DNA from 2 places in the Mycobacteroides chelonae genome. Region 2 is predicted to be linked to the other one. Evidence: riboswitches for the same ligand, from Rfam matches in the RefSeq annotation. Region 2 holds a riboswitch; the other holds the start of a gene.
The links. Region 2 has a riboswitch for cobalamin ahead of metE (5-methyltetrahydropteroyltriglutamate--homocysteine S-methyltransferase). Riboswitches for the same ligand answer to the same signal wherever they lie in the genome.
Positions count from the first base shown of each region.

Region 1: another riboswitch for cobalamin. It lies ahead of HBA99_RS02540 (FecCD family ABC transporter permease); the one in region 2 lies ahead of metE (5-methyltetrahydropteroyltriglutamate--homocysteine S-methyltransferase).

Region 1 covers NZ_CP050145.1:508,194-515,466, reverse strand. Annotated here, with positions in the region: gene HBA99_RS02565 (alpha/beta fold hydrolase) at 1-630, opposite strand, end outside; gene mhuD (mycobilin-forming heme oxygenase MhuD) at 685-1,002, shown strand; gene HBA99_RS02555 (serine hydrolase) at 1,026-2,339, shown strand; gene HBA99_RS02550 (CbtA family protein) at 2,347-3,141, opposite strand; gene HBA99_RS02545 (CbtB domain-containing protein) at 3,157-3,363, opposite strand; cobalamin riboswitch at 3,536-3,762, shown strand; gene HBA99_RS02540 (FecCD family ABC transporter permease) at 3,868-4,920, shown strand; gene HBA99_RS02535 (ABC transporter ATP-binding protein) at 4,920-5,705, shown strand; gene HBA99_RS02530 (ABC transporter substrate-binding protein) at 5,702-6,694, shown strand; gene HBA99_RS02525 (LLM class flavin-dependent oxidoreductase) at 6,727-7,273, shown strand, end outside.
Region 2 covers NZ_CP050145.1:4,759,759-4,767,031, reverse strand. Annotated here, with positions in the region: gene fadD8 (fatty-acid--CoA ligase FadD8) at 11-1,600, shown strand; gene HBA99_RS23395 (TetR/AcrR family transcriptional regulator) at 1,597-2,187, opposite strand; gene HBA99_RS23390 (PaaI family thioesterase) at 2,177-2,596, opposite strand; cobalamin riboswitch at 2,690-2,904, shown strand; gene metE (5-methyltetrahydropteroyltriglutamate--homocysteine S-methyltransferase) at 3,045-5,309, shown strand; gene HBA99_RS23380 (mycobacterial-type methylenetetrahydrofolate reductase) at 5,409-6,308, shown strand; gene HBA99_RS23375 (GNAT family N-acetyltransferase) at 6,371-6,901, shown strand; gene HBA99_RS23370 (DUF6578 domain-containing protein) at 6,999-7,273, shown strand, end outside.

The sequences.
Region 1 (7,273 bases), 810 kb from region 2:
CACGGTCGCCGACGCCTCCATCAGTAGCGACGGACAACGCACCTGCCGCCACTGATCCCAGAAGTCGCGCACTCCCCATTCCGCAGCCGTAGCTATCCATTTGTCAATGGGGCCGTGCAAGCGCCAGCCGCCGGGCACCCGGTCAAATGCCTCCAGGAAATACTGTCCCGCAACGGGTCCGAACCTTTCGGTGACGTCGGCGGCTGATGTGAAGACTTCCGGCCAGGAGTACAGCCAGGGTTCCCATGGCCCCGTGGTACCGCCGACGAAATCCGGAGCCATGTCCTCCACGACCAACCCCGACACCAGCTCCGGATACTCCGCGGCCAGGCACCACGAATGCAACCCACCCATGGAGTGCCCAACGAGCAGAACCGGACCGTCCAGCTCGCGCACCGCCTTCGCGAGTGCCTCGACATAACGCTCGGTCGAAATCGGTTGGGCATCAATGACGTCTTGCCCTCGATGCCACGGGGCGTCATAGGTGTACACCCGACCCAGCTCACGCAGCCAGGGCAACTGGCGCGACCAGGTGCTCCCCCGCCCCATCAGACCGTGCACGAGCACGATCGACGGCACCCCCGCAGCTCTCGACAGACCGCCTTGGTCGAACAGGCGGTCGTGGTCCATGTCTCTCATCATTGCCCTGTCAACATAAGCCCCGCTGCCGGGTAGCCTGAACCCATGTCCGTGGTGAAGATCAACGCAATCGAGATCCCCGAGGGTGCAGGTCCGGAGCTGGAAAAGCGGTTCGCTCACCGCGCCGGAGCAGTGGAGAACCAGCCAGGATTCCTGGGCTTTCAGCTGCTGCGCCCCGTGAAGGGCGAGGACCGCTACTTCGTGGTCACCCAGTGGGAATCCGAGGAGGCCTTCCAGGCCTGGGCCACCGGTCCGGCGGTCGAAGCACATGCCGGCCAGCAGGCCAAGCCCGTGGCTAAGGGCGCCCACCTGTTGGAGTTCGAGGTTGTGCTCGACGTGACCGGGGCCGCCGCCAAGGCGTGAACGGGGGTTTGCTGCGCGCGCGCATGACGCGCGCCGTTTCAGTGTGCACGGTGGCCGTGGTGGCCTTGTCGGTGGGCAGCACAGCGGGGTGTGGCATCAAACTGCGGCAGGTGCCGCACGGTGATGTCGATACAAGCACGCCTCCGGGCCTGCGCTCGCAACAGCTCATCGACATGCTGAATTCGAACTGGCCGATCGGCAAGCAAGGCGTGGCGACATTGGCCGCCGCCAATAAGGTCGATGACTACACCGAGATCATGACCAAGCTGTGGGTGGACCGGCCGTACAAGGTGAGCTCGGTGGATCTCGCCGCGAACAGCTCCACTGTCCACCTGATCGCTCCCTACGGCGCCAATGTGGACATCGGACTGCGCACTAATGACAAGGGAGATGTCGACAGGCTGGTCCCGTACCAGCAGCCCCCGACGATCGCCGACTGGTCCGATATCGACACCGCGCTGTCGGCATCCGGCGGCCGGTACTCCTACCGGGCCTCCAAGATCGTCAACGGACAGTGCGAGCAGATCGCCGGAACCAACACCTCCGAATCCATGCCGTTGGCTTCGGTTTTCAAGCTCTACGTACTGTTGGCCACCGGTACCGCGATCAACGCGGGCACCCTCAAGTGGGATGACCAACTCACCGTCACCGATCGCGGCAAGGCGCTCGGAAGCTCGATGGACAAGCTGCCGACGGGCTCAACCGTCTCGGTGCGCACCGCCGCTCAGAAAATGATCTCGGTGAGCGACAACATGGGCACCGACATGCTGATCAACCGCCTGGGTCGCCAGGCGATCGAAAAGGCCCTCGCAGACGGCGGGCACCATGACCCGGCATCGATGACCCCTTTCCCCACCATGCACGAGCTGTTCAACATCGGCTGGGGCATACCGGATGTCCGCCAGCAATGGAAGGACGCCACCACACCCGCACAGCGTGGTCAGATGCTCGCCGAGGCGGACACCCACGACTACAAGCTGGATCCGGAGCGGACCACCACGCCCGCATCGAAATTCGGCATCGAGTGGTACGGCAACGCCGAGGACATCTGCCGCGTGCACGCGGCACTGCAGAAGGTCGCCGTAGGTGCGGCCGCCCCGGTCCGCGACATTCTGTCCGCGGAACCCGGTATCGACCTACACAGCGAGAACTGGCGCTACATCGCTGCCAAGGGTGGCAATCTGCCCGGTGACCTGACGTTCAGCTGGTACGCCGAGGATCGCCACCATCAGCCGTATGTGGTGAGCTTCCAACTCAATTGGGACCGCGCATTCGGCCCTGGCGCGGCCGGGTGGGTGATCGGCCTGGCCAAGGGCGTCTTCAAGAAGCTGGGATGAGCGCTGGCTAGCCGGTGACGGCGGCCTCGGAGTTGACGGGCTTACGCCCGATCACCGTGGCGAATCCGATACCGATCGTCGCCCACATGATGGCCTGCGTCGTGAACGAGTACAGCCGGAACAGATACAGGTCATGCGCCGGGAACCCCGGATAGACGATCTTCCCGTCCGCATCGAGCAGCGGTTGCGGCGCCTCGACAAATCCGGGCGTGACCGCGATGACGAGCCCCACCAGCACGACGAACACCGCGGCGGCCGCGAGCGTGGCCGTCCAGGTGTCCACGCGCTGGGATAGCTTTCGGCCCACCCACAGCGCGACCGCGAGTGCGATCGCCGCGACCAGAATCATCAGCACGAAGTACCCGGTGCGCTCCTTTATGGTGCCCTCGGCGCTTGCTGCCGGCGGATTGGCCGGGAACTTCAGGAACGGCACCACATACAGCACCAGGAACAGACCACCGGCGACCGCCAGAGCCTGTGCGCGCGGACTGAGATTGCCGACCCGTCCGATCGCCACCACGTACGCCACCGCGAAGAGTGCGCCCATCGCGATTCCGAATCCGATGACACCGAGCGCCAAACCCGCATTTGCCTGCGCGAAACGGCTGAACAGTTCCGCGCCCTCATGATGGGCGTGAACGCCGGCCGCCTCATCGAGCGCGGCTTGCGCCTCACCCCGGCCCTCCTCGTAGGAGATGGCCCTGTTGATGACGGGCTCGACGAAGATCCATCCGAAGATGAAGGACAGCAAGCCACCCAATGCGCCGAAGCCCAAGCCGCGCAAAATTATTGACTTTTCCATGTATTCGGTCCGCTGCTAGTGGCAGGGGAAACCGAGCAGATGGCGGGCGTCATGCACGAACTCATGAACGTGCATATCGCTACCGAAGATCGACACCGCACCCTGGTCGATGCCGATGAAGTAATAGGCGAGCAGCCCAAAGAGGGTAGTCACGCTCAACCACAGCGCAGCCTGGGGAATCGACACCGCAACCGGATGGCTGGCGGACGTTGTGTGTGCCATATTGCTCCTTTTCGGGATACCGCGTCCCGGGTCCGATCGTCGTCTTCTGGAATCGACAGGTCGGGGTCTGACTTTTACAGTGGCGCGACCGTCCTGGGATCACACCAGGTTCCCGTCCTGTCGAAGGACGAACTGAGCTTAGTCGACGCGGCTGGTCTGCGCCTTCGAGTGATAGTTTTGGCCTCGCATTGGTTTCTCCATGAGCACCAAGAAGCGCTCCTGGAGATCGCAAGAGGGAATCCGGTGTGAGTCCGGAACTGCCCCGCAGCGGTATGTGGAAACGACAGCGGCACTAGAAGCACTGGGTCAAGTACCCGGGAAGCGGCCGCCGGTAGGTGAGGCTCGTAGATGAGCCTCGAGTCCACGAGTCCGAAGACCTGCCAACGCGGCCGCACCTCCTGGTGCGGTCATTCGCCAGTGCCGAGGGCCCGCCTGGTGGGTAGTGCCTATGCGGCGTATCCGTCATGCCCGAAGTGTCGGCGACCCGACGACGCAGGAAGATCGATGCTCGCAGCACAGCACGGACGGCCGGTGTTCCTGGCAGCGGTCGGCGGTCTGGCAGCACTACTGCTGCTGTCGGTGACGGCACTCGCCTTCGGCACCGCCGACGTGCCATGGCGCGACTGTCTGCATTTCCTCTGGGCAGGCGCGACCGGCGGCTCGGTGCCGGCCACCGACGCGGCGAATTACCGCATCGTTGTCGAGTCCCGGCTGCCGCGGGTGATTCTCGCGATCCTCGTCGGTGCGGGGCTGGCGGTGGTGGGTGTGCTCGTACAGGCCATGGTCCGCAACGCACTTGCCGATCCGTACGTTCTGGGCATCTCCTCGGGCGCCTCGGTAGGCGCCACCGCGGTCGTGGTCTACGGGGTACTTGGCACCCTCGGGGTGTACGCACTCTCCCTTTCGGCCTCATTGGGGGCGCTTGCAGCAACCGCACTTGTCTACCAAATCGCCCGTACCCCACAAGGTCTGATACCTCTGCGGCTGGTGCTGGTGGGCACTGCGGTGGGGTACGGCCTGTCCGCGGTGACAACAGTGCTGGTGTTCTTGGCGCCGAACGGCGAAGCGGCGCGCAGTGTGATGTTCTGGCTGCTCGGCAGCTTGGGGGCGTCGTCATGGGACAAGGTGCCGGTGGCGCTGGCGGCGACCGTGATCGGCTTCCTATGCGTTGCGGGGCTCGCGCGCCAGCTCAACGCCCTCGCCATGGGTGACGAGGTGAGCGCGTCGCTGGGTTTACATGCCGGCCGCTTCAGGGTGTCACTGTTCGTGTTGTCCGCCGCCATGACGGGATGTTTTGTATCCATCTGCGGAGCAATCGGATTCGTGGGGCTGGTCATTCCACACGCGGCACGGCTGCTGGTCGGGGCGGACCATCGCCGGGTCCTGATCGTGGCTCCGGTGCTGGGCGCGTGCTTCCTTGTGGCCGCCGACCTCATCGCGCGGACCGCGATTCCGCCGCAAGAACTGCCCCTGGGCGCGATCACGGCCGCAGTCGGGGTGCCCGTCTTCGTCGGGTTGATGCGTCGCCGCGCGATGTCCGCGGGAGCGGTGGGCTGATGGACGTCACCTACCGGAATGTGTCGGTCGATATCGGGGGTACTCGGATCGTTTCCGGCATTGACCTCGAGGTCGGGGCCGGTGGGTTCGTCGGCATCGTCGGCCCTAACGGCAGTGGTAAGTCGACGACCCTGCGCTGCCTCTATCGCGCACTTGCTCCAGCCACCGGTGACGTCACAGTCGGTGGCGTATCGGTGCGGGCAATCAGCATGCGGGAGAACGCTCGTCAGGTGGCGGCACTCACCCAGGACATGTCCTTGGACTTCGATTTCACGTCTGCCGAAGTCATCGCCACCGGTCGGTTACCGCACGGCACGTCCCTGCGCGGCACCTCCGAACTGGACCGACGCATCTGCACGGAGGCCACCGAGACGGCGGACGTGACCGCACTCGCCCACCGCAAGTTCAGTTCCCTCTCCGGCGGGGAACGTCAGCGAGTTCTCATAGCCCGCGCTCTCGCGCAACAGCCGCACGTCCTGGTGCTGGACGAGCCGACGAATCATCTGGATGTGCGCCATCAATACTCGATACTCAGTTCGGCTCGGACACTGGGCATTACCGTCATCGCCGCACTACACGATCTCAATCTCGCGGCACAGTACTGCGACACGATCCATGTCATGTCCGAGGGACATGTGGTGCTGTCGGGATCACCCGACCAGGTCATTACCACCGAGTCCATCGGCCGCTGGTTCGGCATCGGTTGCCACGTCATCGCCCATCCACGAAGCGGCGTCCCACAGATCATCTTCGATGCTCAGCCAGAGAGGCAGGATAAGGAATGAAGGCACTCACCGGTTTGGCGCTCGCACTGTCGCTACTATCGGCCAGCTGCGCGACCATCGAGGCGCAAAGCCCCGGAACAACACGGGTTTCTGTCGAAAATTGCGGTGCACCACTGGATGTTTCGGTGCCAGTCACCCGAGCCGTCAGTAATGACACCGGGGTTACCGAACTCCTGTTCGCACTCGGCCTGCAGGACCGGATGGCTGGCTACTTCATCGACGCCGGACAGGATCGCGACGTCGAAAGCTCGCCGTGGAAGGCACAGTTCGGATCCACCACCAACCTGGGCCAGGGATTCACCCGTGAAGCCGTGCAAGCCGCGCGCCCCGACCTCGTGTTCGCCGGGTGGAGCTACGGATTCAACGAAACCTCCGGGCTCACCCCCGATTGGGTGCGTTCCATCGGGTCGGTGCCCTATCAGTTGACCGAGGCATGCCGTCAGCCCGGAACCGTGCGGCGCGGTATCAAGCCGCCCCTCGATGCCCTCTATGAGGACCTGACCAATCTCGGAGCCATTTTCGGGGTACAGGACCGTGCGGCATCACTGATCGCCAACTACCGCAAGACGATCGACGACGTGCAGTCACGTGTTCCGCACGGCCAGCCACCCGCACGCGTCTTTCTGTATGACAGCGGTGAGGCCGAACCATTCACCTCCGGCAAGAAAGCCGCACCACAACAGATCATCGAGAAGGCCGGTGGCCAAAATGTCTTCGCAGATCTCGATGACAGCTGGACTACCTCCGCGTGGGAGACCGCCGCCCAGCGCGATCCGCAGGTGATCATCATCTGCGATTACGGGGTGGGCCCTAACAACACCGCGAACGCAAAGATCAACCTACTCAAGGCGCAGCCCCTCATGAAGCACACCCAAGCGGTCCGCGACGGAAACTTCCTCGTGCTGCCGTACGCCGCGCTGGTCGAGGGACCGCGCAACCCGGACGCCATCGTCACTCTTGCGAACTATCTGCGAGACAAGGGATTCTGAAGACTGGCGACTTCTACGGCTAGGGTGACTTCATGAGCTCGCTCACCTCCCTAGGCTTGATGGTGCCGCCATCGCTCCCACCAGAGCGACTCCCTGACATCGCGCGTGCAGCCGATGCCGCCGGGCTGGACCAGCTGTGGGTCTGCGAGGACTGCTTCGCCACCACATCAATCGCGTACGCCGCCCTGGCGCTGGCGGTCACCGATCGAATAAGTGTGGGGACCGGTTTCCTTTCGGCACCGGTGCGCAACGTTGTGACGGCGGCGATGGACTACAGCATCCTGGCCCGCAACTTCCCCGGCAGGGTGATACCGGGGATCGGGCACGGCTGGCAGCCACATATGGCACAGATTGGCGCAAAGGTCGACTCGCCCCTGACCTTGCTCGAGGAGTATGTGGTCGCATTGCGGGATCTTTTGGCAGGCAAGGAGGTCAACTCCTCCGGACGGTACGTGCGGCTGAATCAGGTCCAGCTGGACTGGCCGCCCGCGGAATCATTACCCATCATGATCGGCGCGAACGGCCCCCGCTCTCTACAGCTGGCCGGCCGTCTGGGCGATGGCACATTGTTGACCAGTA
Region 2 (7,273 bases):
AAGGAGCGCGATGCCTGACTCATTTGACCCGCTGCACGGGTCGATCAACTCCGGGCACCTGCTGGTCGCCGCGCTGAAAAAGAATGCGAGCGCGCCCGCGCTGGTGCTCGGGGATGTCACGCTCACCGGCGCCCAGATGGCCGACGAGATCAGCAAGTACATCCAGGCCTTCACCGCGCTGGTGCCCGATCCGACCGATGGTCAGGGCATGCTGGCCCTCAATCGCCCCGAGGTGCTGTTGGTGATCGGCGCGGGGCAGCTGCTGGGCACACGGCGTACCGCGCTGCATCCGCTCGGGTCGCTCGACGACCATGCCTACGTGCTGGCCGACGCCAAGATCACCACACTTGTCATCGACCCCACGCCGCAGTTCGTGGAGCGTGCCGCCGCCCTGGTGGAGAAGGTGCCGACGCTGACCCGCGTGCTGACGCTCGGGCCTGTGCCCGCTGAGCTGGCTGAGGTGGGGCATGACCTGGTTGCCGCGGCCGCAGGCTTCGAGGCGAGGCCTTTGGTTCCGATCAACTTGTCGCCGGATCACATCAACGGCCTTACCTACACGGGTGGCACGACGGGCAAGCCCAAGGGCGTCATCGGAACCTCACAGTCGATTCTCACCATGACGCAGATCCAGCTGGCCGAGTGGGAGTGGCCGGATCGCCCCAAATTCCTGATGTGCACCCCGCTTTCACATGCGGGGGCGGCTTTCTTCATGCCGACCCTGATGAAGGGCGGATCGATGTTGGTGCTGCCCAAGTTCGACGCGGGCGCCGTGCTGGCGGCAATCGAGGAGCACAAGATCACCGCCACCATGCTGGTGCCGTCGATGATCTATGCGCTGCTGGATCACCCGGATTCTCAGACCCGCGACCTGTCGTCGTTGCAGACGGTCTACTACGGCGCCTCGGCCATCAACCCGGTACGGCTCGCGGAGGCGATCAAGCGATTCGGGCCGATCTTCGCGCAGTACTTCGGCCAATCCGAAGCGCCCATGGTGATCAGCTATCTGGCCAAGGGCGATCACGACACCCAGCGGCTCTCCAGCTGTGGCCGGCCCTCGGCGTTCCTGCGCACGGCGCTGCTCGACGAGAACGATCAGCCGGTGAAGCAGGGTGAGCCCGGCGAGATCTGTGTGGCCGGTCCGCTGGTGGCGGGTGGCTATTGGGGGCTGCCCGAACAGACCGCCGACACGTTCAAGAACGGCTGGCTGCGCACCGGCGATGTCGCACGCGAAGACGAGGACGGTTTCTGGTTCATCGTCGACCGGACCAAGGACATGATCGTCACCGGTGGTTTCAACGTGTTCCCACGAGAGGTGGAAGACGTTGTCGCCGAGCATCCCTCGGTGGCGCAGGTCGGCGTCATCGGGGTGCCCGATGAGAAATGGGGCGAGGCGGTGACGGCGATCGTGGTGCTGCGTGCGGATGCCGACCACAGCGGCGACGCGGTGTCCAAGATGACGTCCGAGATCCAGTCCGCGGTCAAGGACCGCAAGGGTTCGGTGCAGTCACCCAAACACGTGATCGTCGCCGACTCGTTGCCGCTGACCGCGCTGGGCAAGCTCGACAAGAAGGCCCTGCGCCAGAAATACGCCACGGTCTAACTCTCGCGGGCGAGAAGCTCCCGGGCGCTGGCCCGGACAAACTGGCGCAGCCACGGCGCGGGCTCGCCCCTGTTGGGCAGGTGACGGCGCACCGCTGCGTACGGCATGTCGATCAATGCGAACATCGTTTTGTCGATCAGTTCGGGAGTGATCGCGCCGAACCGATGCCCGGTGTACTCGCGCAACGCCGTGCGGACCCGTGAGTTGAGTGTCGTGAGCTCCGCGGCGAGGGTGTCGGGCCAGTGCGCGACCAAATCGGCCTTCTCGTACTGGAGTAGCAGCTGCGCCTCGTTGCGGTTCGCCGCCGTCCAATCGAAGGCGTGGTCAATGGTCGCCGTAAGTGCATCGTCGAGATCCGGCAGACACAGGGCCGCGAGTATCCCGTTCTGATAGCGGGCGATCGATCGCAGCCAGAGCCGGGCCATGAGCTCGTCACGGCTGGCGAATCGGTGATAGATCGAACCCGACGGTGCTCCGAGGATGCGTCTGATGGCGGAGGCGGTGGCCGCTGGTGGGCCGCCCGAGGTCACCAGGGCCAGCGCCGCGTCCAGGATGTCGTCCGCGGTGTACTGCGCTTTACGCCCCACGGCGCCGGACCATGCTCGTGCCCTGAGCAACCGCAACCAGCTTGGTTTTGCCGTCGTGACCTTCGACGGAGATTTCGCAGCGGCCCAGCGCCTTGGTGCGGCCGGCGCTGACCAGCGAGGCATCCGCGAGCAGTCGCACCCCATCGCCCGCTGGGGACACGTACTCGATGGTGTATCCGCTGGTCACAATGTCCGCACCCAAACCAAGGGCGCAGGCGTAGGTGATCGCGTTGTCGGCGAGATAGCTCAATACGCCGCCGTGGATGAACCCGTTCTGCTGCCGCAGCTCGTCACGGATATCAAGTGCGAGCCGGATTCCGGACTCATCGACCCGGCACACGGATGCGCCGAGGAGGCGACTGAAGGGCTGCGCATCGAGCACCCGCTGAGCCTGGTCCAAGGTGATCACGATATTAGAGAATAGTCGCTAATATTTGTGTTGGATAGCGCGCATATGATGAGAAACGCAGCTGGTCTGCTGGTAGTGGCACGGGTTTTATCCGAGCCGTTATCAGCATCGAGTGCCGGGCCCTCGGGTCCGGCATAAGAGGGAACCCGGTGAGAATCCGGGACTGTCCCGCAGCGGTATGCAGGAACGACAGTCGTCATATGCACTGGGTTGAGCACCAAGAAGCCTGGGAAGCGGCGGCCAGTAGGAAAACCTGAGTCCGGGTAACGCCTGTAAGTCCGAAGACCTGCCAGCTGTGCCGGGTGCGCCGCACCCGGCGGATCATCGCCTCGCGGAATGGGCGTATGGCCGAGGCGGTTTCACCGAGCAGATATCTGTCGCGGTGGTTCCGTGCTCGGTTCTTCGTCCCCGGGCGGTGGCTACCCCGCTGTTGATGAAGGACTAATTCATGACTGCTCAACCTTTGACCGCCACCACGCTCGGATCCGCGCGTATCGGCCCGCGGCGTGAACTCAAGAGGGCTACCGAGAGCTACTGGGCCGGACGTACCAGCCGTACCGAGCTCGAAACTGTCGCCGCAGGGCTTCGGCGCGACAATTGGACCGCTTTGGCGGCCGCCGGGCTCGACTCCGTACCGGTGAACACCTTCTCGTACTACGACCAGGTGCTGGACACCGCGGTGCTGCTCGGAGCCCTCCCGCCCCGTGTCGCCGGTATCGCCGATGAGCTCGATCGCTACTTCGCCGCCGCTCGCGGCAATGATGATGTGACACCGCTGGAAATGACCAAGTGGTTCGATACCAACTACCACTACCTGGTGCCGGAGATCGGGCCGGACACGAAGTTCGAACTGAACCCGGCCAAGCTGTTCGGAGAGCTGAAAGAAGCTCAGGCGCTGGGCATTCCGGCACGTCCGGTCGTCGTCGGTCCCATCACCTTCCTCGCGTTGAGTAAGTCAGTCGACGGCGCCCCCGCGCCCATCGAACGGCTCGACGAGGTGGTGTCGCTGTACGAGCAGCTGTTGGTGCAGCTCGCTGAGGCAGGCGTCGGCTGGGTGCAGATCGATGAGCCGGTGCTCGTCACCGACATCCTGCCGAATGGTCCCGAACTGGCCGAGCAGGTGTATGGCCGTCTCGGCACGGTGGCCGATCGCCCCGCGATCCTGGTCGCCACCTACTTCGGGGACCTCGGTGCCGCACTGCCGGCGCTGGCACGTACCCCCGTCGAGGCGATTGCCGTCGACCTGGTCTACGGGTCCGCATCGGGTGTGGCCTTGGTGCCAGAGCTGGCCGGAAAGACCATCGTCGCGGGCGTTGTCGACGGACGAAACATCTGGCGCACCAACCTGGAGTCCGCGCTGGGCACTCTGGGGACGCTGTTGGGATCCGCCGGTGCCGTCGCAGTGTCCACGTCCTGCTCGACATTGCATGTGCCCTACTCGCTGGAACCGGAGACCGAACTCGATGACCAGCTGCGCAGCTGGTTGGCGTTCGCCGACGAGAAGGTCAAGGAAGTTGTGGTGCTGGCGCGGGCACTGGGTGGGGCGCGCGACGCTACCGAGTTCGCGGCGTCGAATGCGGCTGTCGAATCTCGCAAGACGGATCCGCGTCTGAACAACGGCCAGATCCGTGCGCGTTTGGATTCGATTCTGGCGGCTGGTATTTCACGTGGCGATGCCGCCGAGCGTCGCCGCAGCCAGGACGAGCGCCTGCAGCTGCCCGAGCTGCCGACCACCACCATCGGGTCGTTCCCGCAGACAGTCGAGATCCGCAAGGCCCGTCAGGCCCTGACCAAGGGCGAGATCGACGAGGCCGAGTACGTGCGGCGGATGCGTGCCGAGGTTGCCGATGTTATTGCGCTACAGGAGAAGCTGGGCCTGGACGTGCTGGTCCACGGCGAGCCAGAACGCAACGACATGGTGCAGTACTTCGCTGAGCAGCTCGACGGATTCTTCGCCACCCAGAATGGCTGGGTTCAGTCGTACGGCAGCCGCTGCGTGCGCCCACCCATCCTGTACGGCGATGTCGCACGGCAGAACCCGATGACCGTCGAGTGGGCCACCTACGCCCAGTCGCTGACTCCCAAGTACGTCAAGGGCATGCTGACCGGGCCGGTAACCATCCTCGCGTGGTCGTTCGTTCGTGATGATCAGCCGTTGGCGGATACCGCTAACCAGATCGCACTGGCCATCCGGGACGAGACGGTGGATCTGCAGGACGCCGGGATTGCGATCATCCAGGTGGACGAGCCCGCATTGCGCGAGCTCCTGCCGCTGCGCTCGGCGGATAAGCCCGCATACCTGGACTGGGCGGTCGGTGCGTTCCGGCTGTCCACCTCGGGTGTGTCCGATGCGACCCAGATTCACACGCATCTGTGCTACTCGGAGTTCGGCGAGGTGATCGGTGCGATCGCCGATCTGGACGCCGATGTCACCTCCATCGAGGCGGCTCGTTCGCACATGGAGGTGCTCGACGACCTCAACGCGATCGGCTTCTCCAACAGCGTCGGTCCGGGTGTGTACGACATCCACTCGCCGCGAGTGCCCTCGACGGCCGAGATGGCGAACTCGCTGCGTGAGGCGCTGCAGGCGGTTCCGGCCCAGCGTCTCTGGGTCAATCCTGACTGTGGTCTGAAGACCCGGAAGGCTGACGAGGTGACTGCCTCACTGGCCAACCTGGTGGCGGCTGCGACCGAGGTGCGTGCGGGCGCCTAGTTCCCGACGAACGCGCGAGCAGTCCCCTTCGCGGGGGACTGCTCGCGCGTGAATTTGATTGGTGTATAAACCATTAGCGAGACTAATCGGAGGTCCTTGGTGTCCATGAATACCGTTGCGCTGGAGCTGGTGCCTCCCAATGTCGATGGCGGCCTCGAGAAGGCATCCGAAGAACTGCAGAAGCTGTCCAGGTTTTCGGCGGAGTTCGGCATCGATGGGCGCATCGACCACGTCATGATCCCGTCGATGATCGTGGAGGATGCCGATCGTCCGCTGGAGATGAAGCCGAAGCTGGATGTCGTCGACTATTGGTCGATCATCCGGTCGGAGCTACCCACCATGCGGGGACTGTGCACGCAGGTCACTTCCTTTTCGGATGAGACGTCGTTACGGAGCCGGCTGACCGGTCTCACGGAAGCCGGGATGGACGGTGTGATCTTCGTCGGCGTACCACGCACCATGAGCGACGGCGACGGTTCGGGCATTCCACCGACTGATGCGTTGTCGAAGTTCGATGACATCGTCGACAACAGGGGAGTGATCCTGATCCCCACCCGCAGTGGCGAACAGGGCCGCTTCTCCTTCAAATGCGACAAGGGTGCCACCTTCGCCATGACCCAGCTGCTGTATTCCGATGCGGTGGTTGGCTTTCTGCAGGAGTTCGCGCGCACAACCGAACACCGGCCAGAGGTGTTGCTCTCATTCGGTTTCGTCCCGAAGCTGGAGTCCAAGGTCGGGCTCATCGACTGGTTGATCCAAGACCCCGGCAATGAAGCTGTTGCGCGCGAACAGGACTTCGTGAAGTCGCTGGCTGCCTGCGAACCAGATGTCCGGCGGCCACAGCTGGTGGATCTCTACAAGCGAGTCATCGATGGAGTGGCAGACGTCGGCTTTCCCCTGAGCGTGCATTTCGAAGCTCCGTACGGTCTGGCCAGGCCGGCCTTCGAGACCTTCGCGGAGATGTTGGAGTACTGGTCGCCGGTACGCGAGACCCCTTAACGCAGGCACAGTCGTACGGAATTCCTTTGACCACGTTGTAATTCGTGGTTGAGACTGGTCGCATGGAACCTACCGAGTTGCAGACGGACCGGCTGGTTCTGCGCGCGGTCACTGCTGCGGACGAGGCCGCGATTGTCGAAGCGTGCAACGAGCCGCAGATCGCGCACTACCTTCCGCTACCGGTTCCGTACACCCGTGAAGACGCCCGGAGTTTCGTCGCCAGGTCGGCACAGGAATGGGCGGACAACGCGCGATACGGCTTCGGGTTCTTCCTCGCCGACACAGATGAACTCGTGGGCACCTGTTCACTTAAGTCGATTGCGCCCGGCGTGGTGGAAGTCGGGTATTGGTCTGCCTCACGGCATCGCCGTAAGGGGCTGACAACAGAGGCGATTCGGCGGCTGTGCCAGTGGGGATTTGACGTGCTGGGCGTGCACCGCATCGAATGGTGGGCCGTCGTCGGCAACGATGGCTCGCGGGCGGTGGCGCAAGCCGTCGGATTCGATATGGAGGGCTTGCTGCGTCAGCGTGGGTATCGGCGAGAGGCCCCGGCGGATTGGTGGGTTGGCGGGCTCTTGTCCCGGCCCGAGTGACGGGTGTTGACGCTAGGCGTGATGCTGGCTAACCTTTGGATTCGGTACACCGGGTCCGGAGCGTTCGTGCTCCGTTCGTCTAACACCCGGTTCTTCAGTGAATAACAAGGTTCTCAATCGAAATGAATCGCTTGTATACCTGGGTATTTCAAATTGGGAATACCAGTGCTGCGGTAGGACTCCCGAGATAGGCCAGTCTGTCGATTGGCAGATCTCTGCCCATTCCGCTGAGGGTGGCTACCTACTGGCATCGGCTGCTGCGGTGGACTGGGACGAGGACCGCGAGATCGTCCGGTTTCCCTACGGTTGTGCGAGCTGGGATCCAGCACTCGGAGATCCTGCGAATGCGCTGGTAATCCTCTGGGCTACTTG